Regions from separate parts of the Paenibacillus sp. FSL E2-0178 genome, predicted to be linked through region 3. Evidence: predicted binding sites of a transcription regulator. Region 3 holds the regulator's gene; each other region holds the start of a gene.
What was found. Region 3 encodes NrdR, which represses ribonucleotide reductase genes. Its sites were predicted from a motif close to AACACNATATATNGTGTT; they were not measured.

Region 1 (8,080 bases), 3.9 Mb from region 3:
GACTTTCTATTACGAAGGTTCCGATGTTCCGGCACTACGTGAGATCTCGCTCGTTCTGCCAAAAGGACACACGCTGGGAATCATCGGCAGGACCGGCTCCGGCAAAAGCACCCTGGCCTCCCTCCTCTTCCGCTTCTTTGGCGTGGAGCCTGGGCACATTCTGCTCGATGGGCGGGATATCAACGATTATGCCCTGGACACGCTGCGGGAGGGGCTCGGTGTTGTGCCGCAGGATACCTTCGTATTCGCCGCCTCCGTGAAGGACAATATTGTCCTGTTCAAAGACGGCTATACGGACGAGGATGTGCAGCATGCCGCAGCGCTCAGCCAAATTGCCGGAAGTATCGAGGCGTTCCCGGACGGCTATGACACTCTGCTGGGTGAACGCGGTGTGAACCTGTCCGGCGGGCAGAAGCAGCGGCTCGCAATCGCGCGGGCACTGATCCGGAAACCGGCGATCCTGATTCTGGATGATGCGCTGTCAGCGGTGGATGCGGTAACGGAAGGACAGATTCTGAACAGCCTGCGGCAGACCCGCAAGGGGAAGAGCAATATCCTGATCTCGCACCGGGTATCGGGCATCATGGAAGCCGACGAGATCATCGTACTGGATAAAGGGCGCATTGCCGAACGGGGCACCCACGAGCAGCTGCTGAAGAAAGGAGGTATGTATTATGACATCTATACCGAACAGCTTGAAGAAGGAGAGGTCTGCTAGACGGGACAAATCCGAAGCTGGTGCAGTAAGGCTCCTGCTGCGGTTATCGGCCCCTTACAAGTTCCAGCTTCTGCTTGCCTGTCTGTGCGTGGTGATTGTAAATGGCGCTTTTCTGATCCAGCCGCTGATTCTGCAGCGCGTGATCGACCACTTCCTGATCGGAGGCGCTACTCAGAGCGGACTGAATTCGATTGGGGGCTTAGCCCTGCTGTATGTGACCGTAGCCGCGGCTGGCGGGATCTTCTCGTATCTTCAGGCGCTGATTGCCGGCAAAGCGGGACAGAGCCTGATCCATGAGCTGCGGGTCAGAGTGTTCTCCATCATTGAACGGCTCCCCCTGCCTTATCTGGACCGGACCTCCTCCGGGCGGCTGATTACCCGGGCCACCAACGATACCGCTGAGATCAGCGAGCTATACACCGATGTGGTCATCTCGCTGGTCAAGGATGTCCTGCTGCTGCTGGGAATCATCTACGCCATGCTGCTGCTCAGTCCGTCCTTAACACTGGTTTCTTTTACCGTGATTCCGGTGATGGCCTTCCTGGTTCTCTTCATTAAGAACCGGATCAAAAAGAACTTTTTCCATATGAAGCACTTTATTGGACAGATCAACGGGTTCATTGCTGAGAGTATCTCCGGGATGCGGGTTATTCAAAGCTTCCGCGCAGAAAAGGAAAAAGAGGATCAATTCCTGAAGCTGAACGGGGAATATTTCAAAACCACCCTGATTCAGGTCCGGCTCAACAGTGTGCTGAAGCCCGCCTCGGATATGTTCCAGAGTCTGGCCGTAGCCATCCTGGTCTGGTACAGCATCAGCCGGATCTCCGGCGGCAACCTGCAGATCGGCGTGCTGTTTGCGTTCACGACGTACATCAAGCAGTTCTTTGGCCCCATCTCCGACCTGGCCGACAAGTACACCTCCATACAGTCTGCCCTCGTATCCACAGAGCGTATCTATGAGCTGATCCGTGAGGAGGACCGCCTGGAGCAGCCGGATCGCGGCTTATCGATGGACCGCCTGCACGGAACCATTGAGTTCCGCCATGTCTGGTTCGCCTATAACGACGCCGACTGGGTGCTGAAGGATGTAAGCTTCGTGATTGCTAAAGGGCAGACCGCCGCCTTCATCGGTGAGACCGGTGCAGGCAAAACTACAATTATCAGTCTGATCAACGGCTTCTACCGCGTGCAGAAAGGCGAGATTCTGATTGACGGTGTCAATGTGAACGATATCCGGCTGGATGATCTGCGGCGGAATATTTCCGTCGTGCTTCAGGATGTCTTCCTGTTCTCCGGCACAATCCGCGACAACATCACCCTTGGCGATGATATTGCCGAGGAGAACGTGCTGGAAGCGCTGCAGGCTTCCTGCGCGGAAGTGTTCGTGCTGAGCTCTCCCGGTGGGATGGAGGGCCCGGTCACTGAGCGGGGCGGCACCCTGTCTGCCGGCCAGCGGCAGCTGATCTCCTTCGCCCGGGCCATCGCCCATGATCCGGCGATCTTCGTGCTCGATGAAGCCACCGCTAACATCGACACACATACAGAGAAGCTGATCCAGAAGGCGATCGACAACGTCGCCAGCGGCAGAACGACGCTGATCATCGCCCACCGGCTGTCTACGATTGCCGGTGCGGATCTTATCATTGCGATGAAGGAAGGCCGGATCGCCGAATCCGGACATCCCCGTGAGCTGCGGCAGCGGGGAGGATATTATGCCGAGCTGCTGGAGGAGAGCCGGAGTCATATTATGAGTTCGTGACGGCGCTGCTCACACGGGGAATAATATAGTGCTTGGCGGGGCTTATCTTAGCCCCATAGCCCATCGGGGAACCTCAGCCAGTCAGGCGGACTGAAAATCCGCTATTTGCCGAAATGGGGCAGATTTGCCGGCTAAGCGGACTCAGATTCCGTTAATTGGCCTGCGACAGCCTGTTTCAGGCTCAAATGAGCAAGATAGCTGATTTTCGGTCCGCTTATGTACCGGAAAAGGGTTTTTCAGGGAAATATGAGCTTTTGAGTCCGTTTCATTCTGTTGACGGTGCGCTCCCCTACGTACGCTCACCTGGTCCAGCACCTAACATGCTGCAACTTATCCTCGCCAGGCTCTGTCCTGCAAAAAAACAACAACCCCCAAGCGGCTTATCGCTTGGGGGTTTGGTCTGCACATTTGTCCGGGTACCAGTTGGCTGAGCGTCAGCGGCTGCAAAGGGCAACTTCCCATTCTACAGGACTCAATTCTCACCCGACACCGGCCCACAAAAAAGCTTAAAAAAAATACTAATAAATTATAAGAGAATAGAATGCAGGCGGGGCGTGGTTTTCTCCCTTTTTCACGGGCAAATCAGGGGGTTAGAAGGACCAGTTGGTCTATTGACTTTTCAATATATGGTAGTAAAATGATTAAACGTTACTAAATATAGTGTATATAATAGAAAAGCCAATAAATCTAGTGAAATTGCCGTCATCATTTGTCAAGTAGAAATAGATACATGTTATAGGAGGTTAGGAACCATGCTGATTGCTTACGATTCCAAGACCGGCAACGTTAGAAGGTTCATTAATAAGCTGAAGCTTCCCGCTGTTCAAATCGAAGAGCATATGACGATCGACGAGCCTTACGTGCTTGTTACATACACCACCGGATTTGGACAGATTCCAGAGAAGGTAGCTTCTTTCTTAGAGAAGAACCATTCCAGGCTCAAAGGCATCGCCGCGAGCGGCAACAAAAACTGGGGTGAGCTATACGCGCACAGCGCAGATTTAATTGCACAGCGTTACAACGTACCGGTGGTCGGCAAGTTTGAGTTGTCGGGAACATTTGGTGATGTACAGCGCATAAAACAGGAGGTGGACCGGGTTGCGGCATATTGAACTGAACAACATGTTGATGAAGAGAGACGAAAGCGGCTTTTTCCAATTGGATAAGGACCAGGAGGCAGTAGCCGAGTTCATGCGGGATGTGGAGCGGCGCAGCCTGACCTTCACAACTACCAAAGCGAAGATCGATTATATGATTGCCAATGATTACTACGAGGACCTGTATGACCGTTATTCCGCAGCTGAGATGGAGGACGTCTACCGGATTGCCCACGAATATAACTTCCAGTTCCCTTCCTATATGGCGGCTTCCAAGTTCTACACAGACTATGCCGTCAAAAGCAATGACCGTAAGCAATATCTTGAGCATTACCCGGACCGCGTAGCTGTGGTGGCCCTGCATCTGGGACGCGGCAACGTGGAGACAGCCCGCACGCTGGCCCGCTCAATGATGGAGCAGCGCCTGCAGCCGGCTACCCCGACCTTCCTCAATGCCGGCAAGAGCCGCCGCGGTGAGATGGTCTCCTGCTTCCTGCTGGAAATGGACGACTCGCTCAATTCGATCAACTATGTACTGAACACCTGCATGCAGCTGTCCAAGATCGGCGGCGGTGTTGCGGTCAATCTGTCCAAGCTGCGCTCGCGCGGCGAGACGATTAAGGGTGTCGAGGATGCTGCCAAGGGCATCATGCCTGTCCTGAAGCTTATGGAAGACGGCTTCTCCTACGCGGACCAGATGGGTCAGCGCAAGGGTTCGGGCGCGGCTTATTATAATATTTTCGGCTGGGATGTACTCGAATTCCTGGACAGCAAAAAAATCAACGCAGACGAACGGACACGCCTGAAGACGTTGTCTATCGGCCTGATCGTGCCTAACCGCTTCTACAAGCTCGCACAGGATAATCAGCCGCTGCATGTATTCGCTCCTTATACTGTGTATCAGGCGTATGGAACGCATCTGGATGATATGGATCTGGACGTGATGTACGATACCCTGCTTGCTGATTCGCGCGTGAAGAAGAAGGTTGCCATGAGCGCACGCGACATGCTGACCAAAATCGCCATGATCCAGCTCGAATCGGGCTATCCATATATTATGAACAAGAGCAATGCCAATAACGCCCACGCCTTGCGTAATGTGGGTCAGATCAAGATGTCGAACCTGTGCACCGAGATTTTCCAATTGCAGGAGACTTCCGAGATTAACAACTATGGAGAGCAGGACGCGATCCGCCGTGATATCAGCTGCAACCTGGCTTCCCTCAACATTGTGAATGTGATGGAGCATGGCAAGATTCGTGAATCCGTTCATGAAGGCATGCTCGCACTGACTGCAGTCAGCGATATGACTACGGTCTCCAATGCTCCGGGTGTGGCTAAAGCGAACAAAGAGATGCACTCCGTCGGCCTGGGTGTGATGAATCTGCACGGTTACTTTGCCAAGAACAAGATTGCTTATGAGAGTGAGCAGGCCCGCGATTTCGCCCGGACCTTCTTCATGACGATGAACTTCCATTCGATCGAAAAGAGTATGCAGATCGCAGCGGAGACTGGCGAGACCTTCCATAGCTTCGCAGAATCCGATTATGCGTCCGGCGTGTATTTCGACCGTTACCTGACTACAGACTACCGTCCGGTTACTGCAAGAGCGCAGGAGCTGTTCGAGGGCATCTACATTCCTACAACCGAGGACTGGAAGCAGCTGCGTGATGATGTGATGAAGAACGGCTTGTACCATGCCTACCGTCTGGCGATTGCGCCGACTGCGAGCATCTCTTACATCCAGAATGCCACGTCCAGCGTAATGCCGATTGTAGAACAGATCGAGACCCGCACCTATGCCAACTCGACCACCTACTATCCGATGCCTTACCTGCGTCCGGACAATGTGTTCTTCTATAAATCTGCATACCAGATGGACCAGTTCAAGGTGATTGACCTGATTGCGGAAATTCAGCCTCATATCGACCAGGGTATCTCGACGGTCCTGCATGTGAACAGTGATGTAACGACCCGTGAGCTGGCCCGCTCTTACCTGTATGCGGCACACAAAGGGCTGAAATCCCTGTACTACACCCGGACCAATAAACTGTCTGTCGAGGAATGCCTGTCCTGCTCCATCTAAGAGCGGGCACAGGTACAGAAAGGGAGAATAGATCATTATGAGCGCAATCAAAGCCGTGAACTGGAACCGTCCCGATGACGACTACTCGCTGATGTTCTGGAATCAGAATATTATGCAGTTCTGGACCGATGACGAAATTCCATTATCCGATGACAAAATGTCCTGGCTCACGCTGAGCGAGATCGAAAAGGACTCTTATATGAAGGTGCTGGGCGGACTGACCCTGCTCGATACCATCCAGGGCGGCGTCGGCATGCCGCAGATTATGGAGCATGTGGACGGCTTGCAGCGCAAGGCGGTCCTCGGCTTCATGGGGATGATGGAGCAGATCCATGCGAAGTCTTACAGCAGTATTTTCACAACCCTGGCTTCTACCGAGGAGATCGACGGCATCTTCCGCTGGGTGGAGGACAATACGTTCCTGCAATTCAAGGCAGAGACCATCTCGGAATATTACAAGAAGATTGAGTCGCCCAAAGACCTCTATCTGGCAATGGCTGCCTCTGTTCTGCTGGAAAGCTACTTGTTCTACAGCGGCTTCTTCTACCCGCTCTATCTGGCCGGCCAGGGCAAAATGACCTGCAGCGGCGAGATCATCGACCTGATCCTGCGGGATGAGAGCATCCACGGCGTCTACGTCGGCGTGCTCGCCCAGGAGATCTTCGAGGAGCTGTCCGAAGACGATCAGCGCGATGTCTACCAGACGCTGGTCGGACTGCTGCGTCTGCTGCATGCCAACGAGGAGCAGTATACCGAGCAAATCTACGCCCAGATCGGGCTTGTAGATGAAGTGAAGTCCTTCCTGCGCTACAACGCCAACAAGGCGATGATGAACCTGGGGCTGGACCCGCTGTTCGAAGAGGAAGAGATCAACCCGATCGTCCAGAACGGGATCAGCACCCACACCAAGCAGCATGACTTTTTCTCCAAAAAAGGCAACGGCTACGTCCGTGCGATGAACGTGGAGCCTTTGCGGGATGAGGATTTCAGCTTCTGAAATAGAAGCTGAATCTAAGAACCTAACTTAAAGCTCAGCCGTCACTACAGAGAATATTTGGACTTCCGGCCGCTGCCCGTATACAGATTTCTTGATTGAACCCGCTGTTCGCGGTTGAAATCCGTATACAAAGGCGAACTCTAACGCTCCTTCAGTTCCAAAATTCCCTTCCGGTCCTTCCCGCTTATGGTTATATTCTTTTATTCAGCTTATATGGTTTTAATTAATAAGGCATCCGCCAGCTGAGAGACAAGCTGACGGGTGCTTTTTTTGAGACTAACTCCATGCAGGAACGTACCAGTAGGAGTGAATTTTTTCCAATGAGGAGTGAGCTTGCTTGGTTATGCATTATCAGGAGTATGGAGATCAAAGCGCATCTTATCTGATGGTATTCTTGCACGGTGGCGGAGTGAGCGGCTGGATGTGGGATAGACAAGTGGAATATTTCGCCCATTATCATTGCATGGTTCCAGACTTGCCTGGACACGGGTTAAGTAATGATGACGTTATATTTTCAATTCAAAGCAGTGCAGAACAATTAATCCAAATAATCGGAGAAAAGGCAGGCGGAAAGAAAGTCGTCCTGGTCGGATTCTCTTTAGGTGCACAGGTTGCTGTCCAGATGGTAAGCCTGAGACCTGCGCTCATTGATTTTGCCATAATAAACAGTGCTCTGGTCAGACCCATGTCGTACGCTAAAAGGTGGATTGGACCGGCAGTCAGACTAACCTTCCCTTTAATTAAACAGAGATGGTTCTCCAGGCTTCAAGCTAAGACACTATATCTGGGCAATGAATACTTTGAACGATATTATGCAGAAAGCTGCCGGATGCAGCCTGACGCCCTGATCGCAGTGCTGGAAGAGAATATGACGTTCACTATTCCAGCCGGTTTCAGTGAGGCCACAGGCAAGATACTGTTTACAGTAGGTGAGAAAGAAAAAGCTGTGATGAAGCAATCCGCTAAGGATCTTGTTGCTGCCAGCTCCAATTGTAATGGCGTGATCATCCCTGGCATTGGACATGGGGTCTCTCTGGCGAGGCCAGACTTCTTTAATCAAATGGTCGACATGTGGGTGCATAAAGGTGACGTACCCAAGGAATGCAAAAGGGTTTGATGTATTTTTTTGTTCATCGTAAATAGTTTATTCCGTATCCTTCATATTAAGCTTATGTCTCATTATTATCGCTTTCTTACCCACCCTGAGCTGAACCTCGCCATGCTGGTCGGTCCGGTATACCTCTGTATTTGCGTCCTCCAGCCGCGCTAGTACATCTCCATTCGGATGCCCGTACAAGTTGTTCACACCCGCAGAGATTACCGCCGCGGCCGGATGCCAGAAGGTCAGCCAGTCTGCGCTGGTGGCGGTTTTGCTGCCGTGGTGGGCGACCTTGAGGATGTCGATGGGCTTACCTGCCTGTAT
Region 2 (8,080 bases), 380 kb from region 3:
ATCCAGCTCGCTGCGCAGCTCCTCGTCGCTGCGGGCCTCGAGGACGATTTTATATAAGCTTTTCTCAAGCGACTCCTTCTTCTCGAAGCGTTCCAGGATGACATCCAGCCCGCCGATAACCATCTCGAACATATTGATTTTTTCGTGCAGCAGGTGAAGAATATGCTCCTCGATCGTGCCTTCGGTAGAGAGATTGTAGATGACTACATCGTTCTCCTGGCCAAGCCGGTGTACCCGGCCGATCCGCTGCTCTACGCGCATGGGGTTCCAGGGGAGGTCGAAGTTGATCATATGGTGGCAGAACTGCAGATTGATCCCTTCGCCGCCTGCTTCCGTAGCAATCATTACCTGGGCGCGCCCGCGGAAGAGGTCCATCATCCAGTCTTTTTTGCCGCGGTTCATCCCGCCGGAGTAAGTGACACACTGCAGTCCATGCTCACGGAAATATTGCAGCAGATATTCCTGGGTCGCCCGGTATTCGGTGAAGACGATGACCTTCTCGTTCATTTGACGGATCAGCTCCATCGTTTTCTCCGCTTTGGTATTCGTCTTAACGGTACGGATCGTCTGGAGCAGACCCATCATCCGCTCACGTTTCGGTGAATCCGCAGGAAGCTTCTTGATCAGATTCACAAGCGTGACGAACACCGCATCCCGGCTGCTGCATACCTCGCGCTGGAGCGTAACCAGGGAGAGCATGCTGCTGAGATTGCCGCCCGCTTCCTGATATTGGTCTTTGACAAAGGCGGTGACGCCGTCATATAATTCTTTCTCCTCTAAAGAGAGGGTAAGCGGGATATTGCGCACTTTGCGCTTCGTGAAGTTCACGGGACCCTCGCCGCGGCGGTTGCGGATCATCACCTTGGAGAGCTCGCCTCTCAGCTGGACTTCGTTCTTCGGCTGGCGTTTATCGACCACGAAATTGGTAGCAAAATCCCCCTGATTCCCGAGCTGTCCCGGCTTCAGTAATGTGATCAGATTGAACAGCTCGCCGAGATCATTCTGCACGGGAGTGGCGGTGAGCAGCAGGCAGTACTTCTTGCGCAGCTGCTGTACGAACAGATAGTTCGTTGATTTCTTATTCTTCAGCTTATGGGCCTCGTCGATAATCAGCATGTCGAATTCCTGGCTTAGCAGCAGCTCCTTGTGCGGATCACGCTTCGCCGTATCCATGGAGGCGACAACAATGTCGTTGCCCCAGGAGTAAGCTTTCTTCTGTGCCACAGCTGAAATACCGAATTTACTGTTCAGCTCGCGCACCCACTGCAGGACAAGAGACGCAGGGACAAGGATCAGAACTTTACTTACGAGCCCGCGCACCAGATATTCCTTGAGGATCAGTCCGGCTTCTATCGTCTTGCCTAGCCCTACTTCGTCTGCCAGAATGGCCCGGCCTGACATTTCAAACAGCACCTTATGGGCGGTATCCAGCTGGTGGGGGAGCGGGGATAACCCGGACAGATGTTTCAGACACTGCAGCTCATCGAAGCTCGTAACGAGTCCCGATTGCTCTCCTTGTATGGCCAGCCGGGATAATCTCCAGTCTCCCCAGGGTCCGCCTTTATCGAGCTTCGACTCCAGGTCCTGCAGCCAGTTACGCTCAAAGGACAGAGGAACAGGCAGCAGCGGGGCAGGCGTACTTCCCCCTTGCGGCAAGGAATTGCGGAATAATTGCGTCATGTTGCAGCCTCCTCCGGCGCGGTTTCATATCGAAATGCGTAGCAGTAGTATGCGCGTAAAAGAGAGATTTCATAACCTGCTATCCTCCGGCTGCTGCCGTAGAGTAATCTTGCGGAGCCTTGCGGCGGTACTGCTGCTGGTGCTGCGGCGGCTTCGGCGGATCTTGAATATCCGTGGCGGAATCTGTCTTCCGGGCCCGGAAGCTTATCAATCTGGAACCTGTAAAAAAGCGAGAAAGAGGGAGAAAATCCACTATCTTTTACCGTTTTTCCGAAATTCCCGCCATGGGCCGCTTTTTTGGAAAAAGAACTCTGATACAATATGTGGTATAGTTGAAAAGCTGAGGTATACAATATATTGTTACAAAAGCTTGAAAATTTGATTATTCGCGGGTTTTTGCGGTTATTTGTTATTGACAAGAGGAACTTCCGCTGTATATGCAGGCTGCGGCCACTCAGGCGCCGGAAGTTGTTGTTGTGGGTTACAAAAAGTCTAAGCCCACACCAAGGAACGGAAGTATTACCTATCAATCATCCGGGAGGTTTTTCTATTGAGTACAGTGGAACGCAAGCAGCGTCTTGAGGGGCTGAGTGAAAAAATATTTTTGGACCGTTATGCCTGGAAGGACGCGGACACGAGCAATGCCAAGGTAGGGGATGTAGTGCTTGTCCTGACGAAGGATGATCCGAAATTTCCAACCAAGGAGGTTGGTGAGATTGTTGAGCGCACAGGCCGGATGGTTACGGTGAAGACCCGCAGCGGTGAACTCGTGCAATCGGATGTGGAGAAGCTGACACTGAATATTGAGAAGACTCCGGAGGAAATGTGGGACCGTCTTGCGGCAGCCATGGCTTCCGTAGAGCAGACTCCCGAGCTTCAGGAAGAGTGGACAGGCAAGTTCCGCTCTATTCTTGATGACTGGAAGCTGGTACCGGGCGGTCGGATTGCGGCAGGTGCCGGAGCAAGCGAGGAGCTTACGCTGTTCAACTGTTATGTTGTACCTTCCCCGAAAGACAGCCGCGGGGGCATCATGCAGACGCTGTCCGAAATGACGGAGATCATGGCCCGCGGCGGCGGTGTTGGCATTAACTTATCCTCGCTGCGTCCGCGCCGCGCGATTGTAAGAGGCGTGAACGGATCATCCAGCGGCTCAGTGTCCTGGGGCGGTCTTTTCAGCTATACGACCGGACTGATTGAGCAAGGCGGAAGCCGCCGCGGCGCGCTGATGCTGATGATTAATGACTGGCATCCGGATGTGGTGGACTTCATTACCGTGAAGCAGACGATGGGTCAGGTAACCAATGCCAACCTGTCGGTATGCGTGAGCAATGCCTTCATGAAAGCCGTCAAGGAGGATCTGGACTGGGAGCTGGTCTTCCCGGATACCACCGATCCGGATTACGATACAATCTGGGACGGCGATCTGGATAAATGGAAAGCGGACGGCCGCCGCGTCATTCCTTACCGTACCGTAAGAGCACGCGATGTGTGGCATACGATTATCGAATCGGCCTGGAAGTCGGCTGAGCCGGGCGTAGTGTTCATGGAATATTACAACCAGATGTCCAATAGCTGGTATTTCAACCCGATTATCTGCACCAATCCATGCGGTGAGCAGGGTCTGCCGGGCTGGGGCGTGTGCAATCTGTCGGCCGTCAACCTCTCCAAATTCTACGATGCGGAGAATCACGACGTGGACTGGGCAGATCTGGCGACAACGACCCGCTATTCCGTGCGTTTCCTGGACAATGTCATCGACAAGACACCTTATCATTTCCCGGAAAATGAAGCCAACCAGAAGCTCGAACGCCGCGTAGGACTTGGCACAATGGGATTGGCTGAGCTGATGATCAAGCTGAATATCCGTTACGGCAGCCCGGAATCTCTGGAGTTCCTGGACAAGCTCTACGGCTTCATGGCGCGCGAAGCTTATCTGGCTTCTGCTGAGATCGCTGGCGAGAAGGGATCTTTCCAGGCTTTTGATACCGATAAATATCTGCAGAGCGGCTTCATGCGTAATATCACCGAGGTCTATCCTGAAGTCGGCGAATCCATCCGTAAGCATGGCATGCGAAATGTTACGGTAATTACCCAGGCACCTACAGGTAGTACTGGAACCATGGTCGGCACTTCGACCGGTATCGAGCCTTATTTCGCATTCAAATATTACCGCCAGAGCCGTCTGGGCTATGACGAGCAGTTCGTGCCGATTGCCCAGGAATGGCTGGAAGCCCATCCGGGTGAAGAGCTCCCTGAATACTTTGTTACTTCGATGGATCTGTCCGCTAAGGATCATATCCGTGCACAGGCTGCGATTCAGCGCTGGGTGGACAGCTCGATCTCCAAGACGGCGAACTGCCCGTCCGACTTCACCGTTGAAGAGACTGCCGAGCTGTACGAAATGGCCTTCGACCTGGGCTGCAAAGGTGTAACGATCTACCGTGACGGCAGCCGTGACGTACAGGTACTGGAAACGACGAAGAAGGAAGAAAAGAAGGACGCTCCGGCGGCAGTTGAGACTGCTGAAGCTGAGCCCGTGGAAGCTGAAGCTGCTCCTGCTCCAGTCACAGTTGCAGCAGCACCTGCACCGCAGCCTGCGGCTAATGTAGTGGACAAACAATACAAGAAACGCCCGCAGGTGCTGCGTGGCGCTACTTATAAGATCAACACGCCATTCGGTATGGCGTATATCACCATCAACGATCTCGACCGCACGCCGGCCGAAATCTTCCTGAACGTCGGCAAAGCCGGCTCCGACGTCTTCGCCATGGCGGAAGCACTGGGCCGCGTCTGCTCGCTGTTCCTGCGCTACGGCGACCACGGTGAGAAGGTCGAGCTGCTGATTAAGCATCTCAAAGGCATCGGCGGCTCCGGCGCCATCGGCTTCGGTGCGAACCGCGTCGAGTCCATTGCCGACGCTGTAGCCAAGGCGCTGGAGACCCATGTGCTGAACAACGCCCATGACGATCACGTGCCTGCACCTATCGCAGCTACACTGGAGCTCGATTTCAACGAAGCGCTGAACGCCGAGCTGAAATCAAGTGTGCCAGCTGCGGCTACTGATGATGGGCACGGGGGCCATGGTGCGCATAGCCACGCAACTGCTTCGCGGGATCTCTGCCCTTCCTGTGGTAGTGCATCGCTGATTAATATTGAGGGATGCAAGACTTGCGGGAATTGCGGGTATAGCCGGTGTGGATGAGGTAGGTGGACTTGTAATTTATAGAATTGTGTGTGAAGGATCATCAAAGTTGCTAAAGTGACCACAAATGATGATAATAGTGGATCATGAATGTTATGCATAAATATTCTGCGGTGTTTTCATGCATTTAAACGCATGAAAATCAGCGGTGTTGAATTTTAATGAATACAATAAAAGTCCCGAATAGGAACCTCCTATATCGGGACTTTTTGATGTGGGAATTATGATTATAAATTACCATACCAAGCGTCATCGACTGGCTCTATGATCTCGGCAATTTCTTTTTGGGTGATTGCGTTTGCTTTATGAAGAGAAACCTCTTTATTTAGGAGAGATCGCCTTAAGTCTTTTTATTTGACTTAAAGTTAACTTTAAGTTGTAAGCTAAGTTGAGATATGGGGATTAACAATGCAAACTATTGATCAACTAAAGCTAACCGGAGAACGCGCATAATTTAAGAGTAAGAATCTTTTGATTCAAAATTCTACTTTTGCGGAAGGTGTCTGGTATAGGCATCATGTATATATGAATGACTGTGTCATTGAAGCACTTAAGATGTTTCGCCGGGCAAGAGATATCCGTTGAGAGTAATCAGGGGATGTGTTACGTGGAGAATGTGATCATTTAGGATGGAAGGATAATCAATACGGATTTGACTTTGAATATTCCACCATTCATGTGACAACAACTACAATGATTGACAGTGTCAAAAATCCAATCTCGGGAATCATTAAAGCGAAAGCGATAGGTATTAATCCTGGATGATAGAGCAATTGCTGCTTCAAATACTATCTATGAGCTGAATGATCAAATGAAATGAGCCTCTCAGCAAAGCGGATTTTTATATTTCTGATATTCTTAATATGTCACATTGGGGAAGTGTGGATCCCCGGACATGACTGCATTTAACTCCCAATTCACTAATAGGCCGTATTGAAGAAAAACTCAAGGCAACTTATGGTTGCCTTTTGTATTTTTATTTTAGGAGGAGAAATATGAACAAAAAAGCCCAAAAAAATACGACCTTATTCGCTTTGCTTTTGGCCGCATTCTCGGCATTAGGTCCATTTACCGTTGACATGTATCTCGCTTCGCTTCCGGAGATCATGGAGTATTTCAGAACCAATGCATCTATGATCCAGTCTACATTAACTGCCAGCTTGTTAGGACTGGGACTGGGGCAGGTAATAATGGGCCCGCTCAGCGATGTTTATGGTCGCCGCAATCCGTTATTAATCTCTATGATATTATATTTTGCTTCGTCTATTGTTTGTGCTTTTGCCCCGAATATTGAATTTTTTATTGTACTGAGATTCATTCAGGGTTTTGTTGCTTCGGCGGGGCTGGTCATTTCCCGAGCAATAGTTCGTGATATGTACAGTGGGGCAGAAATGACTAAGTTTGTTTCTTTGCTGACGATGATTAGTAATGTAACTCCTTTAATTTCACCACTGGCTGGGAGCAGTGTCATTTCTTATACCTCATGGACTGGAGTCTTTATTGTCTTAGGACTGCTGGGAGTTGTTCTGACAAGTTTGACGATATGGGGTGTAGTCGAAACTTTACCACAAGAGAACCGTGTCCCGAGTAATTTCAGGAATGTACTTAGTAATTATCATGTGTTGCTTCGAAACCGGACATTTATGAGCTACGCGCTAGGAAACGGAATTTTGTTTGCCGGTGTATTTGCTTATGTATCGGCGACTCCATTCATTTATCAGAATATTTACGGTGTTTCACCGGGATGGTTTTCAGTTTTGTTTGCCCTCAATGGGGTGGCTATTATGCTAGGATCGCAGTTAGTCAAAGTTCTGGCAGGGCATATGAATGATCAGCGTATTTTCGTAATAGGATTGACCTCTGCTTTGATTACAAGTGCCATCATTCTTGCAGTAGCCTGGTCCCATGGAGTGTTATTTGCAATGGTTGCTTCCCTTTTTTTATTTGCCTTCTCTATCGGAGTTATGGGGCCGGTTTCTTTCTCATTGGCGATGGAATCACAGGGCCACATTGCAGGAAGTGCATCCGCTGTCTTAGGTGTTCTGCCATTTTTCTTAGGTTCGTTCACTTCTCCGCTTGTAGGGATTGCAGGAGAATATTCTGCGAAGCCGTTTGGAATCGTAATTTTCACAGCAAGTTTGTTGTCTGTGGTTTTCTATATGATTTTGCAGAAGAAGTCTCTAAAAAGCATCTCAAAGGAAAATTAATGTATTATCCTCTCAACATTTTGTATTTGACTTTTAGTTAACCTTAAGTTGTATAATTCCCTAAAATTTTTGTTTTTCTCTCAAAACTTACGCGAATAGAGGAGGGTATCATCTGATGACATATGTGAAGCTTGGAAACACCGGATCGCATTGATTCAGGAATTGAAGTCTTCGGGAGTATGGAGGACGAGTTCACCGTAAATTGTACCTAATCCGGAGCTGCGGGCAATGGTGAACCGCGGAATCAATACCGATGAAGTGGCCGAACCGGGTGCTTCTGCAATTGAAGGAGTTATTGCTGCTTCTTCGGAAGGGCAACCATGGCTTGACGCACTGCTGGAATATTTAATGGTCAATAAGCAATGGATCGAATGTTTTATGGCAACAGAGCTTCCAGAGCTTAAGGTCATTCATTCAGAAACTACCTACCTGGCGTGGATTGACTGTACTGCAGTAACCAATGATTCCAAGGCTTTATGCGGATTTATAAGAAAAGAAACCGGGTTGTACATTTCTGAAGGAGCTATTTTTGGCAGGAATGGACAAGGGTGATTAATGAATAGGGTTCTGTATTTTGGACTAAACAGACAAATGATTTGAGCTTATGAGCAAAGCTTCTTTTCTTGTTTTCGGGTATTCTATAGGTAAAAGCTAAAAAAGGCGGAACTGCTCATGTCCATTAGCATCGGCAAAACAATTAAGGCACCGCAAGAGCTTGTAAATGCACCAGATAAAACAGGAAGCTTACAGCAAAACGGGCTATCTGTAATTACTTTCTGCCTTCATACTCAAGGGAAGAAAGGGTCGTACTTTCTAAAGGATCATCTCTTGCTGTACGTGAAATCAGGAAATTATACGGTTCGTTTCAGAGACCGGGAATACACCGTGCGGAGTAACGAAATGATGTTTGTTCACAAATCAACTCTAATCGAGTATGACAAGTCGGGAGAGCCCGGTTCCGAGTATGTGCTGGATTATATGATGTTCTTCC
Region 3 (8,080 bases):
TCCACTGTTAACCTCGATAATGTGAACACTCCGGTTGCCGCGCGCAATGAGCGGGAGTCCTACGATAACCCGGCTGATGACCTGATGGAATTTGTTCAGCAGCACTCGGTGGAAGAGGTCATTGATTACGAATGTAGTCTCGTCGAGAACCGCATCTCCTTTTATAGAGAAATCCTGCAGCGGATGTTCATGGACAATCTGGGCCCCTCGGATCCGGAGTTCCAAAAGGTGCAGGATATTGTACGTATCTACGAACATTCTTTAGATAAGCTATCCAGTCTGAATGGTCCGAACCTCGATGCCGGAAGACGCGGCAGATTCTAAGCTCCTTCACGTATTCATTCAATTCTACTAATCTTATGAAAGGCTGGTTCCAATGACCGCTCAGCTGATAAAGGGACAAAAATGCAACTTAACAAAAGATACGCCTCTCCTTACCCGTATCATCGTCGGAATGGGCTGGCACAATACGGGCTCTGCGGTTGAGGTTGATTTTTCCGCCTTTTTGCTTACGCCATCCCAGAGCGTCTCAAAAGATGAGGACCTTATTTTTTATGGCAACCCTTCTACTCCGGACCAATCTGTATGTGTATTGCAGTCTGATAAAAAAGCCTACGCAGGGTTAACCGATAACACACAAATCGCTGTCAGTCTAAGTCAGATTCCCGCAGAATACGAGCGGATTGCATTTGCACTAACGATTTATGAGGCTGAGAAGCGGCAGCACAGCTTCTCGCTGCTGGACGATGCATATTTACGGATCATCAATGCTGCTGATGGAACTGAGCTTCTCCGCTACAGGCTGGGTAAAGCGTTCACTGTAGAGACCGCGATTGTCGCCGGAGAAATCTACAGATACCAGAATGAATGGAAATTCAGCGCAGTGGGTTCCGGATATGCAGGCGGTTTAGCTGCCCTATGCCAAAGTTATGGGATTCGGGTCAATGACATTCTGCCGTCTGTTCAGCCCGCCAGCCGGGTCGTTCAGCCGCAGCAGTCTCCCCTTATTCTCCCGGAGCTGAGGTCACGGCCGAAACCGGCGGGTAATTTGCCTCCTTCTTCACCAGCTTCACCTCCAGCATCGCCAGCAGCACCGCCAGCCCCTCCATTAAATCCGGGTACCCTCCTGCTCAAGAAACGCGGGGAGCGGATCAATCTGCAGAAAGGGGCAGGATCACTAGGCGAGATCCTGATTAACCTGAACTGGGTGCAGACCCAATCATCCGGCTGGTTCGGCAGCAAAGGTATCGATCTTGATCTCGGTTGTCTGTTTGAATTAAAAAACGGGCTTAAGGGCTCTGTCCAGGCACTCGGTGAGTCCTTCGGCAGCTTGAACAGGCCGCCCTACATTTCCCTGGACGGGGATGACCGCACCGGATCGATCGCCACAGGTGAGAATCTGCGGATTAACGGCCATTATCTTTCGGAGATCAGCCGGATTGTTGTCTTTGCCTTTATCTATGAGGGAATCACGAACTGGTCGCAGGCTGACGCCCGTGTGACTATCAGGCAGCAGAACGGGCCTGAAATCGAGGTCCGGCTGGATGAGCACAACAATAATAAGGGAATGTGTGCCATCGCCATGATTCGTAATCAGCAGGATGAGACCTTCAGCGTGGAGCGGCTCGTAGAATATTTCGCCGGACACGAGGAATTAGATCAGCACTATAACTGGAATCTGAGATGGGAAGCCGGGAGCAAATAGAGCGTTCTTAACAGCAAAAGAACGGCATTTCTGCCGTTCTTCTGTGATGGACATTTCAAGGGGTACGAGCCCCTGAACGCATCCCTGCCATATTGGCTCTTTTCTCTAGACTGAACCGGCTGCGGGTGCGAACAACGAGCTTGCAAGCTGAAATACCGTTTGCTCATATACTGCATGCGCCGCTGCTACACTCCCCAGATGTCCTCCAATGAACAGGTGAATGACTCCGTGAAGAGAGGACCAAATTGTACCCACAATTAATTCCGGAGTGGAATCACCAGCAATAAGCCCCTTCTCTTGGGCGCTGACAATTACGGATAACAACCGCCGCATAGCGGTAACAGTGCCTTTCATCCCCTGCTCATCCGGTTTGAAATCCGCAAATGCTCCTCCAAACATCAATTTATAATAGCTTGTGTGGCGTTGGCCGAATTCCCAATACACCTCTGCCAGATTCAGTAAATACTGCTGCAGATCTTCTGACTGCGAAGTGCTTTCAAATTCATTGGAGAGTATCTTGCAGCCATCCAGATATAATTGCTGCGCTAATCCCTCTTTATTCGCAAACAGACTGTAAATGATCTTGGTTGAGCAATCCATCCTCTGCGCCACTTTTCGCACGGTTACAGCTTCCGGACCTTCTTCCTGAAGGATTATAGCTGCTGCATCTACTACAAGCTGACGAAGATTTGCAGTGTTCTGCAAGCGGGCCTCCTGATAGGTTGTCACCTTTTTAGGAGCTGCTTCAGCACGATTTCCTTGTTCATTCAACGTAATCGCCTTCTTTGGTTATGATGTTGTTCCCCGGAAACACAGTTTCCCATTCATATACCACGCATTTTATACAGTTGGTTCCTCAAAGTCAATCCTCCAACCACACTGGTCCTACATATAATTAAAAGAAGGTTTGACTTTCTCCAGATAACAAGATACTATGATTTCATCGGGTAACAGTGTTACCATATAAAATCTTAGTTCCCTAAGACGCACACTCGGTACCTACGTTTCTGATGATTACATTCAAATTATTAGGAGGAATACATTATGAATATTCAAGGGAAATGGTCGCTAATCACGGGAGCTTCTTCCGGTATCGGCGAACAGTTTGCAAGGCAACTGGCTAAGCAAGGAAGTCATTTGGTGCTGGTGGCTAGAACTAAGAGCAAACTGGATACGCTCGCAGCAGAACTCGGAAGAAAATACAACATCAAGGTCGAAGTGATAGCTATGGACCTTGCGGAAGCAGACGCCCCCCGCGATTTGTTCCAGCAATGCCAGCGGTTGCAGCTGGAGATTGAACTGCTGATCAATAATGCCGGATTTGCGACCCATGGATTGTTCGAACAAATCTCAGGCCAGCGGCAGCATGAAGAGATCATGTTGAATGTTGCTGCGGTTGTAAATATGACTCATCTATTCTTACCGGATATGCTGCGCAGAAGCTCAGGCACTGTCATCAATGTATCTTCCACTGCAGGATTCCAGCCTCTCCCCTATATGGCTGTGTATGGGGCAACCAAAGCATTTGTCCTATCCTTTACAGAGGCGTTATGGTGGGAGAACCGTGACCGCGGAGTCCAGTTCTTTGCACTTTGCCCCGGTTCTACAGATACAGACTTCTTCGCTGTTGTGGGAACGGAGGAAGCTTCCATCGGGAAAAAAGCAACTCCGCAACAAGTAGTGGAAACTGCGCTGCGCTCGCTCGCCAACAAGAAGATATACACAGTTCCAGGATCGCAAAATTACCTTGGAGCCCAGCTGTCCAGATTCGTTACCCGTAAGCAGAGTCTGCGGATAGTCGGAAACATGCTCCGGCCCCGTTCATAGCCGGTTCCTTTAACAGTATTCCCTGTCCCCGGACAACGGAAGGAATGGAAGCTCTGGAGTTCTTAGCAAGATCAGTCGTGCAAGCTGAAATCTGACCAATATAGCCCCAGCTCGTGTAGATCAGCAGTTATATGTGCGGGGAGGCAAGTAGTACTGCAGTGATAAATATGATCTGAATTCCTATACGGGCCGGCAATTTCGGCACAGGCTTGCCGCCGATTGTCAACTTGTTGCGGGCGGCAAAGATATTGGCGGGAAGCATTGCGATAAGAAGCAAAACGAGGCACACAGAAGCCGCTGGTGAGAAAGCTGGCAGAAGGATACCGATAGCTCCGGCAATTTCCAAGATCCCGGTAACCGTCACAATCCATTCTTTCTGCGGAAAAGCAGGCGGCATCATTCTTACCAAATCAGACCGCCGCCGCCCCCAGTGAGCAGAAGCACCCATTAGCAGCATTATGGATACTGCCCATTGAATGGAGGTATGCCAGTCATTCCAATAAGTCACGCCCAGGAGACCAACCACCCGAAACAGCAAAAAGGATAAGATGAGCGCTATAAAAGGAACCATTTTATAATCCTCCCTTAACTTTATTTTTTCAGAATTCCAGCCATAAAGTCCGATACCTCTTTCGCTGCAACTGACTTAGATGATGGGCGCAGGGATGCCCGCACACGCAGACCCAGTGACAGCAGGACGAACAACTCCGCCGTCTCATCAGGGTTCACGTTTTCTTTAATCACCCCGTGCCTTTGACCCGTTGTAATCCACTGCCTGGAGACTGATACCGACCGCTCATGAAAATGCTCAAGCACTTCCGCTACCGCCGGTTCATTCTCCTTGCCCAGCAAGTATAGAAGAACCTTATTGGTCGCTTCATGGCTGTCTTCCAATCCTGCAAGGCTCCTGGAGATGGCCAGCATCGGCCCGTCGAACGTTTTGTTAAGGCTGCCTGCCACTTCTTCCTCAAAACGTTCATTCACAGCTTCAAGCCTCTCCTCCAGCACCCAGGCAAAAATCTCATCCTTGCTCTTTACATAATGGAATATTGCACCCTTCGATAATTGCGATTGCTCCATGATATCCTTTAAGGTGATCGCATGGCAGCTTTTGACCCGCAACAATTCCTTGGTTGCATCCAGTAGTTGCCGGATGGTCTGCTTCCGGCGGTCTGAGTTCTTCATGGCGATTCTCCTCCTTCGTCCTGCTTTGCTTTGACTTTATTTATCATGATTATACATACCGACCATCGGTTTGTAAATAGAAACAAAGGCTCAGATACCCGAGACAAATAAAAAAGAACAGCAGCTCTGCCGTTCTTGGGGACAATCAAGCCTTTCTACTCCCAGGCCTAATCTGTATATCTCGCCATCATATATGTACTGTAATATTTGCCGTCTGACAGGATACGGTCCTTCTTCAGTATCCCTTCAACTTCAAAACCAAGGCTTTGGTACAAGCGGATCGCCTTCTCATTGGTTTCCAGAACGCCGCTTAGAATGATCTTGGTTATTCCGTTTGCGTCAGCCCAGGAAATGGACGCCTGCAGAAGGTTTTTACCTACTCCGAAGCCCCAATATTGTTTCAAGACTCCTACCCCAAATTCCACCTTGTGCTTAAACCGCTGAAGATCATGTCCTTCACACCGGGAATAACCAATGATTCTGCCGTCCGCTTCCGCAACCAGACATATATTCCGCGGATGGTTCGTATCCCTTTCGATAATTGTTTCAAATCCGGCTTCATCAATAAAAGCTTCTCCCGGCACCCGGTCCATATGCTCGGTCTCCCCGTCAACCTGAAGCCTTACCCCAGACAGAGACTTCGCGTCTGCCTTAACTGCTGAGCGGATCGTGTAATTCAGACCTTTCACCTGGTATTCCTGATTATTAATGATCATGGAAATATCCCCCTCCAGACAACAAAAAAACGGCATCTCTGCCGTTTCTTCTGTGATGGACTCTCAGGGGCTCGAACCCTGGACAAATAGATTAAGAGTCTACTGCTCTACCAACTGAGCTAAGAGTCCGTAGTATGGTGGAGAATAGGGGGCTCGAACCCCTGACCTCATCGCTGCCAGCGATGCGCTCTCCCAGCTGAGCTAATTCCCCATACGCTTGATTTCGAATCACATTATGTATTCTGAAATCCATTTTGAGCGGTCCGCTCAAGTCGCTTTCAAGTTGTTATGTTTCGTAGGCGACTTCTATATAATACAGAAATTCAGCATCAGTGTCAACACTTTTACAAAATTAATTAATTTCTATGCAGAGGCGCTTCACACAGAGGCCAGCCTCACAATATCAAGGCTAGCCCCTTTATGCCAGGAATGGCACATTACCTCTTCACAAAGCCTCCTACAGCCCGTCCAGCTCCTCAGTACCCTTAGAGAGCAGTCCCTTCAGTTCCTTCATAAACATGTTGATGTCCTTGAACTGGCGGTACACGGACGCGAAGCGGACGTAAGCTACCTCATCTACAGGATAGAGCTGCTCCATGACCAGCTCGCCGATCTGGCGGCTCTCGATCTCGGCCAGGGCGATGCCGCGCAGGCTTTTCTCAACCTCGGATACGATGACTTCCAGACGCTCTACGGAAACGGGACGCTTCTCGCAGGCACGGATGAGGCCACGGAGGATTTTGTCACGACTGAATTCTTCGCGGCTGCCATCTTTTTTGATGACGATCAGCGGGGTCTCTTCAATCATTTCGAAGGTGGTGAAACGGCGGCTGCACAGTTCGCATTCGCGCCTGCGGCGGATTGACTTATTCTCATTGGCTGGACGGGAGTCAAGCACTTTGGTGTTGGTGTGATCACAGTAAGGGCATTTCATAAGCTTCATCACTTCCTCATAATAAGAATGGGTATGCCCCGCTCCTGAAAAACCAGGCTCTACGGGGCTTATGTTAATTTCCAGAAATCACCGTTTATTTGTTGTTATGAATATGGCAAGTCCGGCACATAATACAGTTACCAACCGATAGGAGGTGAACAGCAATGAGCCAAAACAACAGCTCCAATAACCTGGTAGCTCCAAATTCACGCGGTGCCTTGGAACAACTGAAATTCGAAGTTGCCCAAGAACTAGGTATCACCCTCTCCCCAGATGGATACCAAGGCAATAAAACATCTTACGAAAACGGTTCGATCGGTGGTTACATCACTAAACGTCTTGTAACCCTGGCTGAACAGCAATTGGCAGGTCAATACAAATAACCTGTCTCCATAAGCTTGCCTAAAGAAGTATTGAACGGCCTCCGGGCCGTTTGATGCTTCTTTTTATGTCGGCACAAACGCAATATTTAAAGCAGAGCCTCAGAATTCACTGTAGAGCTCCGTGTATTGGTCATAATAATAAATGACGCGCTGTACATAATGACGGGTCTCGCCGAACGGGATATCCTTCACAGACGCTTCTGTTCCGTCCCACCGGCCTTCATCCAGCCAGCTCTGTACTTTGCCGGGGCCGGCATTATAAGCGGCTATAACCGCTGTCCGGTTGCCGTCAAACTGCCGCGAAAGCGTAGACAAATACCAGGTGCCCAGTTCGATATTGGAGGATGGCTCTTCTTTTAGCCGCTCCAGCGACACATCGGGAAGCTTGGCCTTTTCCAGCGCCCACTTGGCGGTATCCGGCATCAGCTGCATCAGTCCGATCGCACCTTTTTTGGATTCGCGTCCGGTCTTGAAATTGGTCTCAACGCGGATAATCGACGCCACCAGGAACGGATCCATCTCATAAGTAAGGCTGTGTTTGCGGATCTCATCTTTATAATGTATCGGATAAAACCACGACATCCAATTGGTGCCCAGGAACAGGATCGCTGTAAAGCCGATAAACAGCACCAGCAGTACTCTTTTTTTGCGCAGCCACTTCATCATGAGAGGCCCAGCCTGTCCCACAGGCCGGCAACCTGCCGCTCCGTAGCTACGGGATCACCGCTGTTGTCGATCACATAGTCGGCTTTCCTGCGCTTCAGTTCGATGTCCATCTGCGATTTCAGCCGGTTCTCGGCTTGTTCCAGCGTCATTCCGCTCCGCGCCATGAGCCGGGCCAATTGGACTCTGCGGGGCACATAGACCACAATAATCTGATCGAATAAATTGTCCAGCTGTGATTCATAGAGCAGCGGAATATCCACAATAACCAGCCGCTGCGGATCTTCCTGATCTAACGCATACATACGGTCCTTAATTTCTGTGCGGATCGCCGGATGTGTCAGATTGTTCAAGGTCTGAAGTGCTTCCGGATCCCGGAAAACCATCTCCCCCAGCCTCGCCCGGTCCAGTGTTCCGTCCGGCTGCAGAATCGTCTCTCCAAAAGCCTGTGCAGCAGCGGCCAGCACCGGATGTCCGGGGAGCATAACCTCTCTGGCGATAACGTCGGCATCCACCAGAGCAGCTCCCTTGGCGACAAACAGTGCGGACACGGTGCTTTTTCCGGAGGCAATCCCTCCGGTTAAGCCCATAATCATGTACTCACCTCATAATAGCTTCATTATACCCATTGCAATTAATAATAACGCCGGCAGAACAGCCGCATGCT

Region 1: a site for NrdR is predicted at 3,125-3,142, ahead of nrdI (class Ib ribonucleoside-diphosphate reductase assembly flavoprotein NrdI). Genes of this name have one in related genera too.
Region 2: a site for NrdR is predicted at 2,027-2,044, ahead of MHI42_RS07895 (adenosylcobalamin-dependent ribonucleoside-diphosphate reductase). Genes of this name have one in related genera too.

What each region holds. Positions count from the first base shown of each region.
Region 1 is NZ_CP151953.1:6,550,750-6,558,829, reverse strand. Features, by position in the region: gene MHI42_RS28475 (ABC transporter ATP-binding protein) at 1-718, shown strand, start outside; gene MHI42_RS28470 (ABC transporter ATP-binding protein) at 675-2,477, shown strand; gene nrdI (class Ib ribonucleoside-diphosphate reductase assembly flavoprotein NrdI) at 3,230-3,589, shown strand; gene nrdE (class 1b ribonucleoside-diphosphate reductase subunit alpha) at 3,576-5,660, shown strand; gene nrdF (class 1b ribonucleoside-diphosphate reductase subunit beta) at 5,698-6,657, shown strand; gene MHI42_RS28450 (alpha/beta hydrolase) at 6,995-7,774, shown strand; gene MHI42_RS28445 (ComEC/Rec2 family competence protein) at 7,802-8,080, opposite strand, start outside.
Region 2 is NZ_CP151953.1:1,717,168-1,725,247, reverse strand. Features, by position in the region: gene MHI42_RS07905 (SNF2-related protein) at 1-1,680, opposite strand, end outside; gene MHI42_RS07900 (hypothetical protein) at 1,760-1,891, opposite strand; gene MHI42_RS07895 (adenosylcobalamin-dependent ribonucleoside-diphosphate reductase) at 2,231-4,882, shown strand; gene MHI42_RS07890 (DUF3737 family protein) at 5,354-5,467, shown strand; gene MHI42_RS07885 (multidrug effflux MFS transporter) at 5,878-7,089, shown strand; gene MHI42_RS07880 (hypothetical protein) at 7,318-7,641, shown strand; gene MHI42_RS07875 (AraC family transcriptional regulator) at 7,762-8,080, shown strand, end outside.
Region 3 is NZ_CP151953.1:2,101,149-2,109,228, forward strand. Features, by position in the region: gene MHI42_RS09490 (hypothetical protein) at 1-324, shown strand, start outside; gene MHI42_RS09495 (TerD family protein) at 377-1,705, shown strand; gene MHI42_RS09500 (TetR/AcrR family transcriptional regulator) at 1,811-2,476, opposite strand; gene MHI42_RS09505 (SDR family oxidoreductase) at 2,750-3,532, shown strand; gene MHI42_RS09510 (DoxX family protein) at 3,660-4,103, opposite strand; gene MHI42_RS09515 (TetR/AcrR family transcriptional regulator) at 4,124-4,717, opposite strand; gene MHI42_RS09520 (GNAT family N-acetyltransferase) at 4,885-5,433, opposite strand; tRNA gene MHI42_RS09525 (tRNA-Lys) at 5,490-5,562, opposite strand; tRNA gene MHI42_RS09530 (tRNA-Ala) at 5,569-5,644, opposite strand; gene nrdR (transcriptional regulator NrdR) at 5,891-6,367, opposite strand; gene MHI42_RS09540 (alpha/beta-type small acid-soluble spore protein) at 6,532-6,750, shown strand; gene MHI42_RS09545 (lytic transglycosylase domain-containing protein) at 6,850-7,413, opposite strand; gene coaE (dephospho-CoA kinase) at 7,413-8,009, opposite strand; gene MHI42_RS09555 (manganese efflux pump) at 8,019-8,080, opposite strand, start outside.